2 regions of the Bacterioplanoides sp. SCSIO 12839 genome follow, and region 1 is predicted to be linked to the other one. Evidence: predicted binding sites of a transcription regulator. Region 1 holds the regulator's gene; the other holds the start of a gene.
What was found. The regulator FliA, encoded in region 1, starts transcription of late flagellar genes. The targets are predictions, from matches to a motif close to CTAAAGTTNNNNNNNNNNCNGCCGATA.
Positions count from the first base shown of each region.

Region 2: the regulator FliA is predicted to act here: its motif matches at 5,616-5,642, upstream of fliD (flagellar filament capping protein FliD).

Region 1 is NZ_CP073745.1:699,311-711,363, reverse strand. Features, by position in the region: gene KFF03_RS17665 (chemotaxis protein CheW) at 1-499, opposite strand, end outside; gene KFF03_RS03380 (hypothetical protein) at 492-965, opposite strand; gene KFF03_RS03375 (ParA family protein) at 967-1,743, opposite strand; gene KFF03_RS03370 (flagellar motor protein MotB) at 1,894-2,604, opposite strand; gene KFF03_RS03365 (flagellar motor protein) at 2,606-3,346, opposite strand; gene KFF03_RS03360 (chemotaxis response regulator protein-glutamate methylesterase) at 3,358-4,374, opposite strand; gene KFF03_RS03355 (chemotaxis protein CheA) at 4,475-6,721, opposite strand; gene KFF03_RS03350 (protein phosphatase CheZ) at 6,734-7,528, opposite strand; gene cheY (chemotaxis response regulator CheY) at 7,544-7,930, opposite strand; gene KFF03_RS03340 (RNA polymerase sigma factor FliA) at 8,165-8,896, opposite strand; gene KFF03_RS03335 (MinD/ParA family protein) at 8,900-9,718, opposite strand; gene flhF (flagellar biosynthesis protein FlhF) at 9,725-11,161, opposite strand; gene flhA (flagellar biosynthesis protein FlhA) at 11,221-12,053, opposite strand, start outside.
Region 2 is NZ_CP073745.1:2,889,978-2,902,030, reverse strand. Features, by position in the region: gene mqo (malate dehydrogenase (quinone)) at 1-904, opposite strand, end outside; gene KFF03_RS13250 (flagellin) at 1,504-5,082, shown strand; gene KFF03_RS13245 (flagellar protein FlaG) at 5,162-5,572, shown strand; gene fliD (flagellar filament capping protein FliD) at 5,701-9,669, shown strand; gene KFF03_RS13235 (class 1 fructose-bisphosphatase) at 9,784-10,752, opposite strand; gene mpl (UDP-N-acetylmuramate:L-alanyl-gamma-D-glutamyl-meso-diaminopimelate ligase) at 10,957-12,053, shown strand, end outside.

The DNA of each region.
Region 1 (12,053 bases):
CCACGCCTTGAACAGAACGCCAATTCAATGCATCCGTCTGCTGTGCTTGAGGTTGCTGCTGTGCTTGAGGTTGCTGCTGTGATTGTAGTTGCTGCTGTGATTGTAGTTGCAACTCCGTCTCCACAGCAGGTGTTTCAAGCGGTTCAGGTTCCGCGGCTATCACCTCAGGTTCAGAAGTGACAGGAATCACAGCAGGCTCAGGCACCGTTAACGCTGGCTTTAGAGCAGGCCGCTCCAGCTCAACCGGTGCATAAGTACGCTGCTCTGTCAGTCGTTCAACTTTCACTTCTGACATTTGTGGCACTTCACGCTGCAATTCGGCCACCGCAACCCGTTCGGCCGTTGTCTGTGACGAGATAGCAGAGGTGCTAAGTTCGGGCGGCTCGGTTTTTTCCAACGGAGCCGTTGCCGTTACCAGTAACTGATCCAGATACCCCTGCAATACATCATCAACCTGATTGGTTGATTTTGTCTGTGTTTCAGGGCGTTGCTTATTCATGGCTCAATGCCCGCTCAGACTGAACGACACCATTAATCCACAGAGGAAAAGGCTGACCCGTGTGATCGGATGACAAAGACTCCAGTGTCTGATCGCAGTGTTGTAAAACACACAAACGCAGACGGGATGCCGGCAGCTGCTTCAGCAACATCAGTGTATTCAGAAAATAACTGTATCGCCCGGCTAACGGCAGCTCTTGTTCGGCGACACAAAGAACCGGCTCTCGTCCCGGAGCTAATGTCGAAGAAGAAAATGTTGAGGCCGAGAATGTTGCAGCGGCAGACGGAGCAATGTCTGACTGCAAACTGATATCAGCTTGAGAGTCTGGCTTTTTGTCATCAGGCTGATCCGTGAAAGGTTCAACCGCTTGCTGCAATAAAGTATCCCAATCCGCCGCCGAATTTTCGGGCGGTGCCAGCAACGCATCCAGATAATCATCCAGTGGATTGTTCTTTGCACCACTCATATTAAGACTCCACCGGCGCATTCAGTTGCTTCAGCAAATGGCGATAAGCACGAACCCCCCGACCATCCGGTTCCAGCTGATGTGGGAACACGCCCTGATGGCTGGCATCACGCAGGCGGGTATCCACCGGGATAGCCTCATCCCAAAGAGTATCCGTATAGGTACGGCGCATTTCTTTTAATGTGGTCAGTGACGCGCCGGTACGGCGGTCAAACAAGGTAGGAACAATGGTGTAAGGCAAATTACGGTTTTGTGAACGCATCACCATTTTTAACGTATGAATCATACGCTCCAGGCCTTTCATGGCCAGATGCTCGGTTTGCGTCGGTATCACCAAACGCTGACAAGCCGCCAATGCATTAACCAGCAACACACCAAGAATTGGCGGAGTATCCAACAAGACGTAATCGTAATCATCCCACAACTGCGCCAGACTGCGTGCCAGGACCAAACCCATACCGTCCTGACCACTGACCTGACGCTCAAGCGTGGCCAGTGACGTGGTTGCAGGCAACAAAGAAACATTGGGCAAACTGGTGGGTTTGAGCACACTCTGAACAAAGGCTTTGTCTTTGTGACGCTGCTCAAAAAACAAGTGGTATAAACTGCGATCCAGACTATCCGGATCCTGCTTAAAATAACTGGTCAGGGAGCCATGAGGATCAAGGTCAACCAACAGCACACGATGGCCCTGCTCTGCTAATAAGCCACCCAGTGATACCACACTGGTGGTCTTACCCACGCCACCTTTCTGATTTGCAATTGACCAGATTCTCACTGATGCCACCTTCTGTTTGTTGCAGAGTCATTTATATCAGGTGGTTCTGTATCTTGACGCGAAACAGAACCATAGGTGGAGAAAGCAAAAACTGTGTCAATTACCAAAGATCCGCATCAGGCAGCCGTCAGTCGTTTTTCCAACAGGCTGCTAAAGCTCGGATGGCCGCGACCAGGGCTTATCAAACGACCCTTGTGTCATAAAGATCACTACCCGCCGGTTTTTCGCTTTAGCCTCGTCAGAGTCGCCTTCATCAACCGGGTGATAATGCGACATGCCCATCGCCGCCATTCGTTGTGGCGCAACGCCATATAACGCCAGGTTCTGCACCACCGATGCGGCTCTTAATACCGAAATTTCCCAGTTGCTAACCCCCACAGAAGGGGTGTCATCACTGTGGCCCTGAACATTAATTGGAAACGGCCAGCCGCGCAGGTGCTCAGCAATGGTTTCAATCAACGGCAAGGCCTGCTCGCGCAGACGGGTCTGACCGCTTGCAAACAATAAGTCGGCATTCAAGGAGACACTGATCCAGTCTTCTTCACCATGTACTTCTATATCGTCCGATTCCGGAATTATTTGAGTCACCTGACGAATATCGGCCAACAGTGGTAATAAACCATTGCCTTTGGCCAGCGGTGTCGACAGCTGTGGCACGGGTAAATCCGTGATAGGGAGTTGATTGGAAAAAACGGCTTCGATTTCACTGCGAATGGCGGCACCTTCTTCTTCATCAACCAGTTGTAAGGCATACAACATGATAAAAAAGGCGCACAGCAGCGTCATGTAATCGGCATACGATACCAACCAGCGGTGCGGATCAGGTCCTACAGTCTTGCTGCGATCGTTGTTGGTTGCCATCTCAAAGCACCACACCCTGTAACCGGAAACGCAGTGCAATCGGGTTAACCCCCTCCTTCACCGACAACAGTCCCAGTAACATGGCATCGTAATAACGTCGGCGGATGGCAATATGTTGCCGCAGCGTGTTGGCAATCGGAATCACCACCAGGTTCGCGGCGGCAACACCATAAAAGGTGGCAACAAAAGCAGTGGCAATCCCCTGTGCTAACGCCTCTGGCTGTTGAATATTAGATAACACCTGCATCAGACCCAACACCGCACCAACAATGCCAAGCGTGGGTAAATACCCGGCCAGATTATCCAGCACCGAAACAATATCCAGATCACGCTCTTCCAGCGATTTCAGTTCAAGCTCCATGGTTGCTTTCATGGTCTCATCATCGTAACCATCCACCAGCAAGGTCAGCGCTTTTTTAAAGGTCGGATCATTTTCACTGTTAGCCAGACGTTCTAACGCCAGAATACCGTCACGACGCAACGCATTACCGCAAGTCACGAGTTTATTAATCAGACCATCAAACGAATAAACGGGTGGCGCAAACAGCCAGCTCAACATCCCCATGAGTGGCTTCAGATAGGCTTTTGGAATTTGCGCCAGTGCGGCAAAAAATGAACCGGCAAACACAATCAGAGCCGCCGCTGGATTCCAGAGTAAGCTTAACGCTCCTCCTTCAAGGGTATGCCCTGTCACAACCACAGCCAGGGCAAAAAAAACGATCACTAAACTCCAACGATCCATGTTTCGCTCCGTCAGCCTATATCTTTACTGAGCCGCGGCCCAACATCAGACAATGGCAGAATATCGTCGCTCAGACCTTCTTTAATAACAGCCAGCGGCATACCAAAAATCACACTGCTCTCTTCATCCTGAGCCCAGATTGTTGAGCCAGCCTGCTTCAGCAATCGCGCGCCTTCCTTACCATCAGACCCCATGCCAGTTAACACCACCCCCAGAGTACTGCGGCCAAAATGTTTGGCAGCGGATGCAAAGGCAATATCAACACTGGGACGGTAATTCACCCGCTGATCACTCTCATGAATATGAATAGAACCGCCATTCCGTTTGTCCACCATCAGCTGCATACCACCCGGAGCCACATAGACATGACCCGGTTTCAACAGGTCACCTTCTTCCGCTTCTTTCACCGTTAACGGGCTCATGGCATTTAAACGTTCAGCAAAGGCTTTGGTAAATGAACCTGGCATGTGCTGAACAATCACAATGGGGGTTTTAAAGCCAGCCGGGATGGCCTTGAACAAAGTCTGCAGGGCTGCCGGACCACCGGTAGAGGTACCAATCATCACCAGCTCTTTTTTCCCCACAGGCTTGGGAGCCACTGGAGCAGCAGCCGACGGCATCACCCGGGTCTGATTTTTAGCCACGCCAGCAATTTTATTGGTCAGAGCTTTACGAACTTCCGCCGTACCTTTGGCAATGGCGTCAAAATTTTTGGATAAAAAATCGAGTGCACCAGCATCCAGTGCGTCCAATGTCACCCGGGCACCTTCAAAGGTCAGCGAAGAAAACATCAGAATAGGAACCGGGCGCTGCTGCATGATGGTACGTACGGCAGTGATGCCATCCATCACCGGCATTTCGTAATCCATCGTGATCACATCCGGCTTAAGCGACTCGTTTAATTCAACCGCTTCACGGCCATTAGCCGCATCACCAACAACCTCCATACGGCCATCGGCATTAATAATTTCAGAAACCCGACGTCGGAAAAAGCCGGAATCATCCACCACCAGAACACGAATCGTCACTCAAATTTCCTCGATAACACCTCGCTCAGTTGACGAGATAGATTATTAATGCGGCACCCTGTGACACAGGAAAAACCTTATTCAGGCTACTCATCACACGCTAGCGTGATGAGTAGTGATTCAGCATACTTGGAATATCCAGAATCAAAGCAATGCGGCCGTCACCCGTAATCGTGGCCCCGGCCATGCCGGCAGTGCCATGCAACATTTTGCCCAGCGGTTTGATAACCACTTCTTCCTGGCCAATAAGCTGATCCACCACGAAGCCAACCCGTTTGGTACCGACCGACACCACCACAACATGCGCCGTTTCATCGGCTTTGGCATGGGCTTCACCTTTCACTAACCAACGTTTGAGGTGGAAAAGTGGTACCGGCTTTTCACGCACAACAACCACTTCCTGACCATCCACAATATTGGTCTGCGTCAGATCCAGGTGAAAAATTTCGTTCACACTCACCAGCGGGAAAGCAAATGCCTGATCTTTCAGCATCACCATCAGCGTTGGCATGATCGCCAGAGTCAGCGGCACTTTGATACGGATACTGGTGCCTTTACCCATTTCCGAATCGATGTTGATGGTACCGTTCAGCTGGGTAATTTTGGTTTTCACCACATCCATGCCAACACCACGACCCGACACATCCGAGATCTGCTCTTTAGTGGAGAAGCCTGGCGCAAAAATCAGGTTGTAACACTCATTTTCAGTCAGGCGATCAGCCGCATCCTGATCCATCACACCTTTTTCAACCGCTTTACGGCGCAACACGTCAGCATCCATACCACCACCATCATCTTCGATGATCAGCAGAATATGGTCCCCTTCCTGTTCAGCTGACAACACGACGGTACCCACACGTGCCTTACCGGCCTGCTCACGCACGTCTGGCATTTCCACACCGTGGTCAACCGCGTTACGCACCAGGTGAACCAAGGGGTCGGCTAAGGCTTCAACCAGATTTTTATCCAGATCGGTTTCTTCGCCGCGCAGTTCAAGGTTAATTTCTTTCTTCAGCTGACGAGCCAGGTCACGTACAACCCGAGGGAAACGACCAAACACTTTTTTGATTGGTTGCATCCGGGTTTTCATCACCGATGCCTGTAGGTCGCCCGTCACCACATCCAGGTTAGCCACGGCTTTCGACATCGATTCGTCGTTGCTCTTCAGCCCTAAACGAACCAGGCGGTTTCGCACCAACACCAGCTCGCCCACCATGTTCATGATGTCATCCAGGCGCTTGGTATCAACCCGTACCGTGGCTTCAGCTTGTGGAGCACTGTCTTTATCAGCCGGGCGCTTCGCAGCAGGTTTTGCAGCCGCTGGTTTTGCCGCAGCCGCTTTGGGTTCCGGCTTAGGCTGTGGCTTGGGCTCCGCTTTTGGTGCTGGCTTAGGCGCTGATTGGGTTACTTCAGCAACGGACTCTGGCGCTTTTTCTTTAGCGGAAGACTCATCCGCCGCTGCTGAGTGTTTCCCTTTTCCATGTAAACGATCCAACAGCTCTTCAAATTCGGAATCGGTAATCAGGTCATCACCCGATGACGGCGTCGCCGGCTCAGCCGCGACTTCAGGCTCAGCTGCCGCTTGTTTGGCATCATCAGCGCTGATGTGTTTACCTTTGCCATGGATCTGATCCAGCAAAGCTTCAAATTCATCTTCCGTAATTTCGTCATCACCGTCGTCAGCACCAGCAGCACCGTCAACATCAATAAACAGCTCAGCACCATCATCTGCAGCCGGAGCAGTGCCAGAGGCTGCCTCTGCCGGAGCACCATCTAAGGCATCCAATAACTGCTCAAATTCATCGTCGGTGATGTCGCCCGAGTCGCTTTCTGATGGCGTTGGTATTGGTATTGATGTTGACGCTTCTGTAACTGGCGTTTCTTCGGCAACAACCGGCTCAACGGCTTCCGGTTCTGGCGCAACCTCTTCAGCAGCCGGTGACGAGTCACCTTCACCTTCTGGCAATGCCAGCTGATGTAAGCGCTCAATTAACGCGGGATCTGCCGCTTCTGGCTCAGCACCGGAACGCACGCTCTCGAACATTTCGTTGACTGAGTCCAGCGCTTGCAACACCACATCCATCAAATCCGGATTAACGCTACGATTACCATTACGCAAGGTATCGAACACGTTTTCAGCGGCATGACAACAATCAACCAGCGCATTTAACTGCAAGAAACCTGCGCCACCTTTGACCGTGTGAAACCCACGGAAAATAGCGTTTAACAGATCATTATCATCGGGTCGTTGTTCAAGATCGACGAGCTGCTCGGAGAGTAATTCAAGAATTTCTCCGGCTTCAATCAAAAAATCCTGGAGGATTTCTTCATCTGCATCGAAACTCATCCGTTAGCTCCTTTAAAAGCCAAGACTGGATAACAAATCATCAACGTCATCCTGGCTGCTCACTACATCATCACTGTCTTTGTTAATCTGCGGGCCTTCAGCAACAATATCTGCTTCTTCAGCGACCGCCTCTTCAGTGACAGACTCTAAATCCGAATGAGTGATTCCCGTGATGGAGTCAATATGCCCTGCCATCGCTACCAGGTTCACTAACCGGGTTTCCACTTCACGCACCAGTTCAGCCACTTTATGAATGACCTGGCCGGTTAAATCCTGAAAATCCTGCGCCAACATAATGTCGGATAACTGGCCTTGCAGCGTTTGTGACTGCTGGGCACTGTCTTGCAGAAAAACATTGATTGATTTGGTCAATGAACGAAATTCTTCAGGTTTTAATTCTTTATTTAAAAAGCGCTGCCACTGAACCGACAAATCGGCAGCACGATTGTGAATATCAGCTGCCAAAGGCAAACTGGCATCCACAAGATCCATGGTGCGGTTGGCCGACTTATCGGTCATTTCAACCACATAAGCGAGCTTATCCGTTGCGTGTTCTATTTCAGAACCAGCACCAATGGAGTCAATCTTCAGATTTTTAATGGATTCGTGCAGCGCTCGCGTCAGCAGACCAATCTCGTTGTATAAGGTGCGATCACGTAATTCATTCAGATCGTTTACCATGGCAACGGCTTTGCCAAGGTTGCCACCTTCGAGCTGCTTCAACATATTTTCTGCCAGCGAACGAATCTCGGAGCCAACTTCGTGGCTGTCTCCCGGTTCTTTGCTATCAGCTGTGTTATCAGCCATGAGTTTGCCTTCCGGTTAGCCTTCGACGCGTTCAAAAATCTTATCGATTTTTTCCTTTAGGACAGCGGCAGTAAATGGTTTCACTACGTATCCGTTAACACCCGCCTGTGCTGCAGCCACGATCTGATCACGCTTCGCTTCTGCAGTCACCATCAATACCGGCAAAGATTTCAGGCGATCATCCGCCCGAACCTTTTTCAACAGATCGAGGCCCGTCATGCCCGGCATATTCCAATCGGTAACCAGAAAATCGAAGTCTCCGTTTTCCAGCATTGGCAGCGCGGTTGTACCGTCATCGGCTTCTGCGGTATTGGTGAAGCCCAGATCACGCAGTAAATTTTTGACAATTCGTCTCATCGTAGAAAAATCATCAACGATAAGAATCTTCATATTTTTGTCCAAAACGACCTCCACTAATCGACTTTGCACATTCCAAGTCGTTACTAAGATTTAGTGTAGACCTTGTCGGTGCTTTATCCAGAAAGGAATCAGGGATAAGGAGGATTCTTTTACGATTACTGATCAGAAATGGGAAACAGGACAAGTTTCCTTGATTATCAGCAAGTTAGATAAACATGATAAAACAGTGCATGAAGCAGGTTACGACAGGACAAGAGCGGCCAGGTGCTGTTAAGGCTAGTGAATCCAGTCAGTCAAACGGGAACGTAATCGTGCCGCAGCCTGACTGTGTAGCTGACTAACCCGGCTTTCACTAACGCCCAGCACTGCGCCAATCTCTTTCAGGTTGAGTTCTTCATCGTAGTAGAGTGCCAATACCAACTGCTCACGCTCTGGTAACAGCTTAATGGCTTCGGCCAGGTGTTGCTGAAACGCACCGCGCTCAATGCCTTCCAGAGGATTGGGGTTTTCACCCACAAACACATCGGCACCGGATTCGGTTTTTTCCAGCACTTCTTCATAGCTGAACAGACGACAGCCAGCGCTGTCCTGCAATATCGAGTGATACTCTTCCTGAGAAATGCCCAGATGCTCCGCCACCTCTGCATCTTCAGCATCTCGTCCTTTGACACTTTCAATTTGTTTAATCGCATCGGAAATACGGCGGCTGTTACGGTGCACCGAACGGGGTGCCCAATCGCCACGACGAATTTCGTCCAGCATGGCACCACGAATACGAATACCGGCATAAGTTTCAAAGCTGGCACCTTTGCCGCCATCGTATTTACGCGCCGCTTCGAGCAAACCAATCATGCCCGACTGAATCAGATCATCCACCTGCACACTGTCTGGTAAACGCCCCAGCATATGATGGGCAATACGTTTTACCAGCGGTGCATGCTGACGAATCAATTCGTCGACATTATTATTCTGAACTTCGCTATACACCAGACAACTTCCAGCAGACACAAATCAAGCCTCTGTTTCCTGCACCAGCCGATCAACAAAAAATTCCAGATGACCACGCGGTGTCGCTGGCAATGGCCAGGAATCCACTTTTTTCGCCAACGCTTTAAATGCCGTCGACGCTTTTGCCCGAGGGTAAGCATCCACCACGGCTTTCTGGCGCTGTACCGCACGTTTGATGGCATCATCCTGAGGAATCGCGCCAACGTACTGCATGGCAACATCGAGAAAACGATCCGTCACTTTCGTCAGCTTACCGAATAACGCATTACCTTCCTGGGGAGACTTCACCATGTTGGCAATGATACGGAACCGGAACACACCGTAATCCCGGTTCAGTAATTTGATTTGTGCGTAGGCATCGGTGATGGAAGTGGGTTCATCCGTTACCACCATCAGCACTTCCTGCGCAGCGCGAACAAAACTCATCACTGTATCCGAGATGCCCGCGGCGGTATCAACAATCAATACGTCAATATCATCACCGATATCGCTGAATGCCTGAATCAGGCCCGCATGTTCCATCGCATTTAATTGCGACAGTTTTTGCGTACCAGAAGACGCCGGAACAATACGGATTCCACCCGGCCCTCTCACCATCACATCACGTAACTCGCACTCACCCTGCAACACGTTTTCAATGGTTTTGGTTGAGCTGATGCCTAACAGAATATCAATATTGGCCAGGCCCAGATCGGCATCCAGTACCACCACACGACGGCCCATCTCAGCCAGCGAAATAGCCAGGTTCACCGATACATTACTTTTGCCCACGCCGCCTTTACCACCGGTGACAGCGATCACTTGTACGGGATGCCTCGACATATCCGATTATGCTCCTTGTTGAAAACGGGATTGAGTCGCCAGATGCATGGCTTCCGCCGCTTGCCAGCGGGTACGCGCCATACGGGCCATTTGTTCGGCCAGTTTTACCAGCTTATCCGCTTCCGGGTAATGCACATCATCCGGAATATGCGGCCCATCGGTAACAATGGTGACGGGCAGCTGGGTCAAGGCCGCTACACTCATCGCAGGGCCCAGGCTGAAACACTCATCCAGTTTGGTAAATACGCAGCCAACCAGGCCAGCTGCTTTAAAATGTTCATAATTTTCCTGCAGGCAACGCCCCTGACTGGTCAGTGGCAGTACCAACAATTTCTTCAGGCCAGAGCCCGCTCGTTTAAGCATAGACAATTGTGTCTGAAAATGTGCGTCCTGACTGGCTAATCCCGCACTATCCACCAACACCAGCTTTTTATCCTGGGTTTTCAGCAGCGCATTTTTGAGTTCTTTTTCGTTGTGAACTTTGTGCAGTGTCACGCCTAACAAACGTGAGAAGGTGCTGATCTGGTCGTGGGCTGCGACACGATAATTGTCCAGCGTGATCAGTGCGACCGAATCAGCGCCGTGATGAATCACAAACTGCGCCGCCAGTTTACCAATGGTGGTGGTTTTGCCCGCCCCGGTTGGCCCTACCAAAGCGTAACGTCCGCCTTCTTCCAGCAGTTGAGGTGGCGCAACAGGTAAATCGGCTGCGATTAATTTCAATGCCTGTTGCCAGGCTTGTTCCATCGCTTGACCATCATCAATCTGGCTGGCAATGCGATCAGCCCAGGCCGGCTCCAGACCCACATCCTGACAACGCTGCCATAACTGAGACTGCTGCCAGGTCAGAGGACGGCCAGTATCCCAGGCGCTGCCCTGATGGCTGACCATCCAGTTTTTTAGTTCACGTAACTCATCACTCATGGCGCTCATGGCATTGCCATAACGTGCTTCGGAGGCTTTAACCCGCTCCCCCAATGACTGCACTGCACTCAGATCAGCAGCTGGCTTAACCGAGTCTTGTGTTGAAGCCGGTGATGAAGAGGAAGCCGATGCCTGAGCCGGGCGCTGAGAGGTATTGCTGTAGCTTTTCTGCTTCAGCCCCTGCAACACATCTTTCAGCCCTTCTGCTGAGCTGACATCCGAAGAACGGGCGTACTGAAGTCGTTGCTGTTTGTCCAAAGATTGCTCATCAGAAGCATGTCCATCTGACGTCACTTCACGACTGGCTTTTACCGCTTCCAGCTCGCGCTGTAATTCCAGCTGACGGGCGACATCCGGGTTTTCTTCCGATGCCCCTGATTGATAATCCAGCGCCGCCACGACTTCAAACCCTTCAGCCACTTTTTTGCTCGACATAATCACCGCATCGGCTCCCAATTCCTGAGAAACCTTGCGTAGGGCAAGCTGCATATTGGCAGCAACAAAGCGTTTCACTTTCATTATCCAACCCCGTTAATTATGTTGATATCAGCAACCGGCTGATGGCTGTCGGTAAAAAATTAATTGTTCTGAGCGCCCACGTTAGCAACGATGGTAATACTCTTGTTATCCGGTATTTCCTGATACGCCAACACGGTTAATGCCTCGATGCCATTACGGATAAATTCCGCCATTGCCGCCCGTAATTGTGATGTCACCAATAACACCGCCGGACGACCTGCCATCTCTTGCTCCTGTGCCGCATCAGCCAGAGAACGCTGTAACGTTTCTGCCATGCCTGGCTCTAGGATCAGGCCATACTGTGCACCTTGCTGAGCACTCTGCTGTAGTGTCTTAAGCAACAACTGTTCCAGTTGAGGTTCTAAGGTGATTACCGGCAGCTCATCCTCGCTGCCAAAGACACTCTGGACGATCATGCGGGCTAATGACAGGCGGGCAGCACTGACCATGGCGGCGGTATCTTGACTCTGACCGCCCATATTCGCCAAAGACTCGGCGATAGAGCGCAGATCACGTACCGGTACACCATCCTTCAGCAACGTCTGTAAGACATTGAGTAACTGGCTGATGCTAACAGTATTTGGCACTAGTTCTTCGGCCAGTTTCGGAGAGGTTTTCGCCAGCATATCCACCAGCTTCTGAACGTCTTCATGGCCAATTAATTCATGCGCGTGTTTTTGTAATTTCTGGTTGATATGAGTCGCCACCACCGTACTGGCATCAACCACGGTGTAGCCCAGTGTTTGCGCCCGGTCTTTTTGTTCCGCATCAATCCAGAAGGCTTCCAGACCAAACGCCGGGTCCTGAGTCGCCAGACCATCGATCTTGCCAAACACCTGACCCGGATTAATCGCCAGTTCCCGCTCCGGATAAATTTCAGCTTCCGCCAATG
Region 2 (12,053 bases), 1.7 Mb from region 1:
CACCGATGGCTGCTTTGCCGTACACCTTAGCGTGATGTTGTTTTATAACGTCCGGGTTCTGACAGACCAACCATTGGCCTGATACCGGGAAACCGCCGTAACCTTTGCTTTCAGGGATGTTGGATTTTTGCAGCAACGGCAAAGCACCGCCGCCAGCACCTAAAAACACAAACTTCGCCTGAATGGTTTCGGCCTGGCGGGTGATGCGGTTCTTAACCACAACCTGCCAATGATCTGCAGATTTGTTGAGCTGGCTGACTTCGTGATTCAGCAGCAGGTCAAAACCGTTCTGCTGCTCCAGGTTATTCACCAGATTACGGGTCAGCGAGCCAAAGTCGATATCCGCGCCATAGCTCACACGGGTAGCGGCAACCGCTTCATCCTGACCTCGCTCGGCCATCACCAGTGGCATCCATTGTTGTAAAACCGCCGGATCTTCGCTGTATTCCATATCGGCAAATAATGGATGAACCGACAACTTCTGGTAGCGTTTGCGTAAAAATTCAACGTTGTCTTTACCCCAAACAAAGCTGATGTGTGGGGTTGGGTTGATAAACTGTTGTGGTGCCGGTAAATCACCGGAAGCAATAAGAGAAGACCAGAGTTGCAAAGAGACTTCGAAATTAGCGTTGATGGCTAATGCACGTTCTATTTCAACCTCACCCTTGGCATTTTCCGGGGTGTAGTTGAGTTCACAATAACCCGCATGGCCAGTACCGGCGTTGTTCCAGCCATCGGTACTTTCGGCGGCAATCTCGTCGAGGCGCTCAACCATCAAAATATTCAGTGATGGATCAAGCTTCTTCAGTAAAGTGGCCAGTGTTGTGCTCATGACACCACTGCCGACTAGTAAGGCATCAACGTGTTTTTTGGTCATCGTCAGTCTCCTGGGCCTGTTATTCAGGCACCTGTTCGGGAACAGCTCTTGTTTCAGAGTTGATCCGATTCCGGATGGCACAGGTCAGCGCCGGTTATTCAGAGCTTATGGCTCGATATTGATCAGATTGGTCAGGCCAATGGCGACAATATGGCGATTTATACGGATATGCGACTTTAGTCGCAATAGCTGAGACAGTTATCAATCAGTAGAGTTTTTTATATTTTGCATAAGCTTTTGTTTATGGATCAGCTGTTATCTATTTGTATTCGATTATATTTTGATCGTTTTTGTATAAGAAACTGTCCTCAAAGGCCTTGGTTGTGACGTATTCAGCTTTTTGGTTGTTATTTGATCAGCAACTAGGGTTTGGTTTTTGGATTCCTTACCAGAGAGGGGGGACGTATTACTCCTTTCAGATGAAGCTGTCTTATGAATCAGAAAATTATTTCATAACGGGTGGATTTTTAGTTTTTAACTGAACCTTTAGAGATTAAAAGTAATATTTAAATTCCAAAAGGGTATAAAAGTAATCGTCTGACGTGCCGTTATAAAGGGTGTAACGAACTAAGTTGAGCCCCGCATCGTGGGCAATAGCCACCTCGGGTGGCAAAGGAGACGAAGCTATGCCTCAAATTATTAATACCAACATTGCCTCGATTAATGCCCAGCGTAACCTGGACAAATCGCAGTCTGCTAACCAACAAGCACTGCAGCGTTTGTCATCCGGTCTGCGTATTAACAGCGCAAAAGACGACGCGGCGGGTCTGGCTATTTCGACTCGTTTTACCTCCCAGATCAAAGGTCTGAATGTTGCGACCCGAAACGCGGGTGACGGTATTGCACTGGCGCAAACCGCTGAAGGTGCACTGGGTTCTATTAACGACAGCTTACAGCGTATTCGTGAGCTGGCGGTTCAGTCTGCTAACGCAACCAACTCCGATGTTGACCGTGATGCATTGCAGGCAGAGGTTGATCAGCTGGTTGCTGAGATTACCCGTACTTCTGAAGAAACTGATTTCAACGGCCGTAATCTGTTAGACGGCTCTTTTGCTGCAACCTTCCAGATTGGTGCTAATGCCGGTCAGACGGTAGATATCTCTATTGCAGAGTTAACGGCTGATAAACTGGGTTCTTCATCTCAGTCTGGTTTGAGTGCTATCGGTACTGACAGTGCGTTGGAAAATGGCGACTTAACCATTAATGGTGTTGCAATTTCAGCTTCTCGCGCAGAAGACGACACGGCTTCTGTTGCTAATAATTCAGCTTCAGCAATCTCCAAGGCGGCTGCAATTAACCGTTTTGCTGATCAAACCGGTGTGACGGCTCAGGTAAACGAAAATGTTGCTGCCGGTAGTGAGCAAACTGGCTTAGCTGGCTCTGGTAAGTTTACGTTGAACGGCGTAGATATTTCTTTCTCTACCACTACTGATGCGGCACAAACTCGTGCAGCCATTTCTCAGGCGATCAATGCGGTTGCAGATCAGACTGGTGTGAAGGCGATTGATACTGAGTCTGGAGCGACAGGTGTGAACCTGGTTGCTGAAGATGGTCGTAATATTACTCTGACTTTTGACACGACCGATTTGACTGGTCTTGATCAAAATACTTTCGCATCAGCAACTGGCCTTTCAGGTGGTGCGGATAATGGTGGTTCAGGTTCGGTTTACACCAACACTTACGAGGGTGGTTATACCCTGATTGCAGATGGGGATCAGAAATCGATTGAAATTGGTGGTGGTAATGGTACCGGCCGTGGTGACCTGGCCAATGCGGGTTTAACCGCGGGTACTTACGACCGTGCCGAAGCGGTTACCGTTTCCAGTAAAGAGTCGGATAGTTCTACAGCGTCGTCAATTGGTGCTGACTCAGCAGCTCTGACCAATAAAGTTGCTCGTGCTGATGATAATCGTGCATCGCTGGATGGTGGCTCATTTGCAAACCGCTTGATTGCAACGGCTGAAACTACAACGGCGGATACTGAATTTGCAGTGGATGTGAATGGTACCGTTAGTAATGTGCAGGTTGCAGCGGGTCAAACCACAGCACAGGCCGCCGCTACTCTGGATGGTGTAACAGGCATTGACGTGCAGGAACGCATTGAATTCAGCGTTTCTAACTACGCAACTGCAGCGAATACTGCTGGTACTTTGACTCTTGCTGGTGCAAACATTGCTCTGGCTTCTTCAGATACCTTTACCGGTGGTACTGCAACAGCAGATCGTTTAACAGCATTGGCTGATTCGATTAACACCGCTACAGGTTTTACTGCTGGAGTGACGGTTACAGCGGAACTGAACTTCGCTAAAACAGCAGTCAATATTACGGTGATTGATGACACTCAAAGTGGTACGGGCCAAACCATCGCAACGGATGCCGGTACAACCTCTCTGACTTCTGCAGATTCCGCAGGTGCTGTGTCTGTTACGAATACAGCTCTGACATTGCAGGGCAGCCTGGAAATCAAGAATACCACTGCTGGCCAGTCCGTTAGTGTTACTGGTACAGAAGCTGGTGGTGCCAGCAATGCTGAAATTTTGGATGCAGGTACGCAAACCATTACAACCGATGGCTCTGATGTGCTGGCGACTTCTGGTGAAAATCAGCTGACCATTGCTGTTGGTGATGCAGCGCCAGTGACTTCCACGATTGCGGCAAACTCAACTGTTGCTGATATTGCAAACAGCATCAATACTGCCAGCAATGGCGTTAAGGCTTATGAAGAGATCAACCTGACTCTGGATGGCTCAACACTGGAGTCTGGTGATGTGCTGGATATTGCCGGGGTTGATGTCACGGTTGCTGGTGCTACTGGTAATTTATCGGATCTGGTTGATGACATTAACAGTACTGACTTCTCAGGCGCTAACGTTGATGTTTCTGCAACATTGGACAGCAGCGGTGAAATTGCCTTGCAGATTCGTAACTACTCAGCCACTGAAGTCACTATTGCTACTGAAGCGGAAGGTCGTGCTTTAACGGCTGAAAATGCCAACGGTGATTCCTTCGAAATTACTTCGGTTACTAAGAATGTTTCTGGTGAGTTGAAGTTCTTCTCTGAAGATGGCCAGGATGTATCGGTTAGCTTGTCTGATCCGGACGTGGGTGGTGAGCTGTATTCAGGTAACTCATCGACTGTTGACTATACCGGTGTTAATGGGCTTGAAGATGGCGATGTACTGATTAATGGTGTGACCATTGGTGGTGCCGATGTTAATGCTGATACGGCGTCCGCGACTGTAGCATCCGATGGTGCTCGTATCTTGTCTTCTGAAAAGTCTCAGTCAGCTATCGCGATTGCTGCGGCTGTAAACGAAGTTTCTGACGAGACGGGTGTTACTGCAACTGTTAACGCAACGGAAGTTGTAGGTGGCACCGGCGTTGATACCTCTACACTATCTCAATTTGAGCAGGGTGATCAGGCTGGCATTTTCATCAACGGTGTTGAAATTGGTGTTGTGACTCTGCAGAACGATGCAGGGAATAATATTGATACTGACCGTGCACGAGCTGATGCCTTGAATCTGATCAATCAGAATGCCGGTAAAACCGGGGTTACTGCAGAGGACAACGGTGTATCTCTGACCCTGACTGCTGCTGATGGTCGTAACGTATCTATCGCGATCGATGACCGCTCTGGTGCTAACGCTTCTATCGGTGCGCTGTTTGGTCTGGATTCTTCGGTTGCCGGCATTGGTGAATCAACCTTTGGTGCTGCATCAGTCGACGGTGCTGCCACTTCTTCCGAAGCGGCGACATACGAAACTACATACGGTACTGTGAAGCTCTCTTCTGCTAAAGAGTTCACCTTAGAAGGTGGTGCTAACGGTAATTCTGAGTTGAACGCATTGGGTCTGGCAACAGGCACCTATGGTGGTGGTGAAGATGGTCAGTTCCTGAGTGATATTGATATCTCTACCTTCGAAGGTGCAACAGCTGCAATTACTGCCATCGATAACGCGATTGGCCAGGTAGCCAGCCAGCGAGCTGACTTGGGTGCGATTCAGAACCGTCTGGAATCTACTGTAAGTAACCTGCAGATCACCTCTGAAAACCTGAATGCTGCAAACTCCCGTATTCAGGATGCGGACTTCGCGGCTGAAACAGCGGAACTGCAGCGTACTAACGTACTGCAGCAGGCGGGTATTTCGGTACTGGCTCAGGCCAACGCCGCCGGTCAGCAGGTTCTGTCTCTGCTGGGATAAGTTCTTAAGAACTTACTTCTACGGCCTTTTGCCCTCTGGGTGAGGCCGTAGTTCCCCATTAAGAGATATGAGGTGATTTATGAGTGATTTAAAAGCCAATATTAATGATCGGGTTCTGCAGCTTTCTTCTGCAGCACAAAAACCGGTAACGGCTGTATCCTCGGGTGCTCGTGCATATCAGGCAGAACAGGGAGCGGCGGTATCCGGCAAGGATTTGCCGCAATCCACTGCTCCGGCTGCCACCGCTGAAAGCGAAGCTATTAGCCGCGAGAAGGTGAAGGAAGCCATCTCAAAGTTAAACGATTATGTACAATCAACCGAACGTACGCTGGACTTTCAGTTAGACGAGGATAGTGGCCAAACCGTTATTAAAGTGTTTGATAAGCAGTCTTCTGAGTTGATTCGTCAGATTCCCGACGAGCTGGCTCTGACACTGGCGCAGAAATTGAATGACGAAGAACCATCGTTATTATTCAGCGCTCAGGTGTAAGCAAGGCTCTTGTGATTAACAGATGACTTAACTGACACAGGCTCTAATAATAACCCCGGATCGGCCGATAAGGTTGATACCGGGGTTTTCTTTTTTCAGCTCTCAACCGCAAGGTATTGAGGAAGTATATGGCAGCAATTGAATCGTTGGGTTTAGGCTCTGGCGTTTTGACCAATGATCTGGTAGACAAAATCATTGGTGCAGAACGAGAAGCCAGTGAGCTTCGCTTAGATCGCGAAGAAACTATTGTTGATGCCAAAATTACCGCTTATGGTGAAATTCAGTCGCTGGCGGATAAGCTGAAATCCGCGGCTGGCGCACTGGCTTCTCCCAGTGAGGCGGGCTCAACCATTGCGACCTCTTCTGATGAGTCCATTTTAACGGCAACCGGTTCGGCATTAGCTGATCCGGGCACTTACAATATCGAAGTGTTAAATACGGCTAAGTCACATTCATTGGTAACGGCGGCGTATTCCAGTTTTAACGAAATTATTGGTTCGGGTGAGATTCGTATCACCTTTGGTGAGATCAGTTATAACGCTGGTGGTGATTTTCTCAGCCAGGATGTGAACCCTGATAAGGGTGGTGATCCGATCACCATTGATTCATCTAACCAAACTTTGAGCGGTATTCGCGATGCCATTAATAACGCTAATATTGGCGCGCGTGCGAATATTATTAACGACGGCACGGGTTATCGCCTGGTTATCAGCTCAGAAGATACTGGTGCTGAAAATGCGCTACGCATTGAGACTTTTGATGCCGATGGCAATCTGGCGACATCCGGCTTGTCGGCGTTGGCCTTTAATGAAAATCAAAACGGCAGTGGTAATCTGGAAGAGACTGCCCGTGGCGAAGATGCTCAATTGCAGGTTAACGGCCTGACTATTACCCGCTCATCCAATTCGGTGGATGAAGTCATTGATGGCGTCACACTGGACTTAAAAAGTGCGGATGTCGGAAAACAAGTCACGGTTTCTGTTGAGCCGGACTCTGAAGGTATTCAGGAAAATATTCAGGCGTTTGTTGATGCTTACAATGAATTTAAAAAATTCTCTGATGACCTGACTTCCTTTAATTCTGATACCGAACAAGCGGGTTTGTTATTAGGTGATTCCACCATTCGTTCGATTCAACAACAAATCCGTTCGTTAATCAGCCAACCCATTGTTGGTTTGGCGGGTACGCAGTATCGTTCTTTAACTGAATTAGGTGTAAACACCGATCGCAACAACGATTTTTTGTTAGGATTTGATGCCTCTGTTTTTAACAAAGCCATCCGTAACGAGCCGGATTCAATTGTTAGTATTCTGTCGAAGAGTGGCAATACTTCCGATAGCCAGATTACTTATGTCAATGACTCCATTAATACCCAGCCAGGTAGTTACGGAGTCGAGATTACTCAGCTTGCAACTCAAGCCAAACTCCTTGGCGGCAGTGTCAGTACGTTGGACTTTTCCCAGCCGGTGATCATCGATGAAAACAATGACGGCTTCACCATTAATGTTGATGGTACTAATGAAGCGGTAACATTAACCCATGGCAGTTATGCCACTGGTGATGACTTAGCCAAACAAATTGCGCTGCAGATTAATAGCGGAAAAAATATCCGTAATAACTTCTCGTCGGTTTCGGTTGATTACAATGCGAATAACCAGTCGTTTGATATTACCTCCAATAAATTTGGCTCGAAATCACGCGTTTCTTTTACCAGTGTGGATTCAAATTCTGCCAATACCTTAGGGTTTAATATTCTTGGCAAAGGTGAGTACCAAGGTGTTCCTTTAACGACCATTAACTCCGATGCATTTTTAGGTGAGGGCGCCTCTACTCAACCAGGCAGTCGTGCCTTAGCACAAAATGAAGGCATTAACTTTGCTGCCAATAACGCCACCTTTTCCATTGATATTGGAGGTGGCCCTGTTGCGGTCACCGTTAATCAAAATGCAGCCGGTAATGACTTAAATAGTGATGGTGTAATTGGTGATCGCAAAGATACTTTGCAGGCAATTCAGACGGCGATCGATGCTACTTCATTAAACGGTGATGTTGAAGCCAGCTTTGATAACAACGGAAATCTGATTTTTAACACCACGGCTGTGGGTGATGCTCAACAAATTGAAATTACCGCCGTTGGTAGCTCTGTGGCTGATGGTCAGTTAGGCCTGGATGCGACCCAGGGCGTTCAAATTAATGGTGATGATGCCGGTATTACTTTTTCTGATCCGGTTGAATTTAATCTCACTGTTGATGGTGTGACGACGTCATCCAAAGTCAGTGTGCCAGCAGGCACGTATCTCAATGGCGACGATATGGCGACCGCCATTCAAGCGGCCATTAAAACGCAATTAGATGTTGATCCTGAATTTTCAGCAGTAACCAGAGGAGCTGAGACATCAGTTGGTAGCCGTGATATCAGTACCAATATTGATTTTTCCAGCGTGAATGCTGGTTTCACCCTGAATGTTTCTGGTGTGGAAAAAGAAGTCATTGTGAACTCGGACTCCGGCGATAATGTTGCCGATGTTCAGGCCGCGTTAGACACCGCTTTTGGTGCCAATGTTGTGACTGCCAGTCAGGATGGTAATGGCCTGAAGTTAACCACTGTCGTTGCTACACCACCGACCACTCCGCCACATCAGGATTTTATTCAGGTGACCAGTGATGGACGTGGTGCCCAAACGTCGGCTGGCGCTGTGATTAACTCAGGTGTTGATTTCAGCGGCGCTAATAACGCTACCTTTACGCTGGCGGTTGCCGGTATCGATATTAATGTTGATGTAAATGGCAACGGAACAAATGGCAATAATGATAAAAACTCTACGCTGAATGTGGTTCAGCAAGCACTGGATCGGGCTTTGGTGTCTTCAGGGCAATTCCAAGCTGGTGATGTGGTAGCTAAGCTGGATGACTCTGACCAGTTGTACTTTGAAACCTTGTCGAAAGAAGGTACCAAAACCGCAGCAACCTTTGGTGCTGCTGCGCAGATTGAAATTAAAAATCTCGGTGGTGCCGCTGCTACCACGCTTGGTTTAACCGCTGAGACGCAAACCAACGGCTATGATGCATTTGGCTTATCGGATACCCGTAGCTATGGCTATGATGTGATTCCTGAGGTGTCTTACGAGTTTGACCCGGAAACCAACCTCGGTTCTTTTGCTATTAATATTGGTGGTAATGCTACCAGCGTGTCTTTTTCGGATCTGGATACACCTGCGGTTACCATTTTTGGTTTATTGGATGCAGACAGTTTTACGCCGCGTGGTGCCACCGGTACGGACGTTGCGGGAAAAATTAACGGGGTTGATGCAAAAGGTAATGGCCAGTTTTTAACCGCTGAAAATGGCAATAAAGAAGCCACCAATGGGTTTTATATTGCTAACCCAACTGCCGATTTGAGCAGTGGTATCACCATTAATAGCTCAAATAATACGTTCACAATTAATGTCGATGGTACCGAAGCAGAAATTACCTTGGTAGATGGTGCTTATAATTCAGGTGAAACCCTTGCAGCTGCTTTGCAAAAAGCCATTAACGACAATGCGACTCTAAAAGCTGAAAAAATAAGCGTAAAAGTCGAATTTAATAATGATCCAGAGTCTTTTGCCTTTCAGAAGCTGGGGATTATTTCGGCATCAACGGGCGCAGAATCATCGGTTACCATGGTGGATGTACCTGCGGGTGCTGCAGCGGCATTTGGTTTTATTGCGGGTCGAGCTGATGGCGAAGCCGGAAAAGCCAAAGAAGGTGAAATAGACCCATCCAGCGGCATTCGTTTAAAAGTTACGGGTGGCATCATAGGTAATCGGGGTAATGTGACGTATATCACCGGTTTTGGTGATCAGCTGAATGATATTCTCGGCAGCATCCTGGATGGTTCCAGCGGAACCATCAAAACCCGGCAAGATGCATTGGATAAAGAGAAACTGACTATTACCGAAGATCGGGAGCGCCTGGATACGCGCCTGGCCGCTCAGGAAGCACGCTTAAAAAGTCAGTTTTTATTTAATGACGCCATTATTCAGAAACTGAATTCCACGGGTGATTTTATTAAACAGCAGTTTGAAGCTATTACCGGCGCGAATCAGCGGAACTAGCTATCCTTGAGTCATAGGGGATAAAATAAAAAATGCCCGTTTCAAAGTGACTTGAAGCGGGCATTTTTATTATCTGCGTTTTTATTCACAGAAGTTTTATTAGCTGTTCTTGTATTAACCGTGATACTTGATCACTGTTTCGACTTCTTTAGCCGAGCCCATCACAACGGAAACGCGCTGGTGAATACCTTCCGGTTTTACCGACATAATATCCTCGAATGCTGTTGAGGCTTTACCACCGGCTTGCTCAATTAGCATGCTCATTGGATTACCTTCGTACATCAAACGCAGCTTGCCCGGTTTTTTTGGATCACGTTTGTCGTAGGGGTACATAAAGATACCACCACGGGTCAGGATGCGATGGATTTCCGCTACCATGGAAGCAATCCAACGCATGTTATAACGCTTGCCTAGAGGGCCTTCTTCACCTTGCAGCAAGTCAGCAACATAGCTTTGCATTTCTGGCAGCCAGAAACGCTGGTTCGACATATTGATGGCAAATTCCTGGGTTTCTGCAGGAACCTGGATGTTTTCACGCTGCAAGAAGAATTCACCATCGCGAGGGTCCAGCGTAAATGAAAATACACCGTTACCGACGGTTAAAACTAATAATGTCGATGGGCCATACAGAACATAACCGGCGGCAACTTGCTCTGTGCCTGCTTGCAGGTAAGCTTGTTGTTGCGCTGCGTCGGCATCCGGTGCGGCTTTCAGAATGGAAAAAATAGTACCAACGGTGACATTCACGTCGATATTGGAGGAACCGTCCAGCGGGTCAAACAACACCAGGTATTCACCATTGTCGTTGCAGGCAACTGGCTCATCTTCTTCTTCGCTGGCGATGCCTTTCACGTGAGCAATTTTAGCCAGCGTATCTTTGATCAGATCGTTGGAGATAACATCCAGCTTCTTCTGACATTCACCCTGAACGTTTTCCTGCTCGGCGCTGCCTAAGATGCCTGCCAGAGAACCCAGGTGCAGTTGATGGGTGATGTCTTTGCACGCAACCATCAGTCCGTCGATGATTTCAGTGACGGCCAGATTGTCACAGTGCTGATCCAGGAAGGGGCGCAGGCGTTGCATGATGGATGATCCTCTCTCTCAGGCGATTTCAAATGCGGCGCAGTCTACCGGAAAATTGCTGGAATTTCAGTCGATCTCTGCTAATGAACATTTGAAAACCGTAAGAAAAGCGCGATTCACCTGTCAAAAGTCATATTTCCAAGCTTGGGGACAGACAAAGATGTCAGTACACTATGGCCTTTCTCTACGACAAGTGTACTAGTCATGCGTCTTCATATTCTTGGCATTTGCGGCACCTTTATGGGGTCTTTGGCTCAGCTGGCTAAAGCGCAAGGCCATCGGGTTTCCGGCTCGGATGCCGGCGTTTACCCTCCCATGAGTGACCAGCTGCAGGCTGCTGGTATTGAATTAACCGAAGGGTTTGATCCGACAGGTATTCCCAGTGATGTCGATCTGGTGATTATTGGCAATGCTATGTCGCGCGGTAATCCATCGGTGGAATATGTGCTGGATCGTGGCATTGCTTATATGTCTGGCCCGCAGTGGCTGGGTCAGTATGTGTTACAGGGAAAATGGGTGGCTGCCGTGTCGGGTACCCATGGCAAAACCACGACGTCCAGTATGCTGGCCTGGATTTTAGAATATGCTCAGATGGCACCGGGCTTTTTGATTGGTGGCGTACCCGAAAATTTTGGCGTTTCCGCACGTTTGCCTGGTTCTGCTGAACTCGGCGACTCGCCGTTTTTTGTCATCGAAGCTGATGAATACGATACGGCCTTTTTTGATAAGCGTTCTAAGTTTGTTCATTACCAGCCGCGCACTCTGATTGTTAATAATCTCGAATTTGATCATGCTGATATCTTCACTGACTTAGCAGCGATTGAACGTCAGTTTCATCATGTGATTCGCACCGTTCCGACCTCCGGATTGGTTGTTGCTCCGACTAATGAACCTGCTATTCAGCGGGTATTGGAGATGGGTTGTTGGACCCCTGTACAAAGGTTTGGGCAGGATACAGAGGCTGCTCCTTGTGATTGGCAATGGCGTCTTGATAAGGCGGATGCTTCGCAGTTTTCTCTACTGGCCGACGGCATAGAAGTCACAGTTAATTGGTCACTGAGTGGTTTGCATAATGTCTCGAATGCGATTGCTGCCATAATTGCTGCTCGCCATATGGGGGTGACACCTGAGGTTTCGGCCAAAGCATTGGCCGAATTTATTTCAGTGAAGCGCCGTATGGAGCTGGTGGGTGAGGTTAACGGCATTCAGGTATTTGACGATTTTGCTCATCATCCTACCGCCATTAAAACCACGCTGGCCGGCGCCAAAGCACGATTGCAGTCTGATAATCCGTCTGGTCG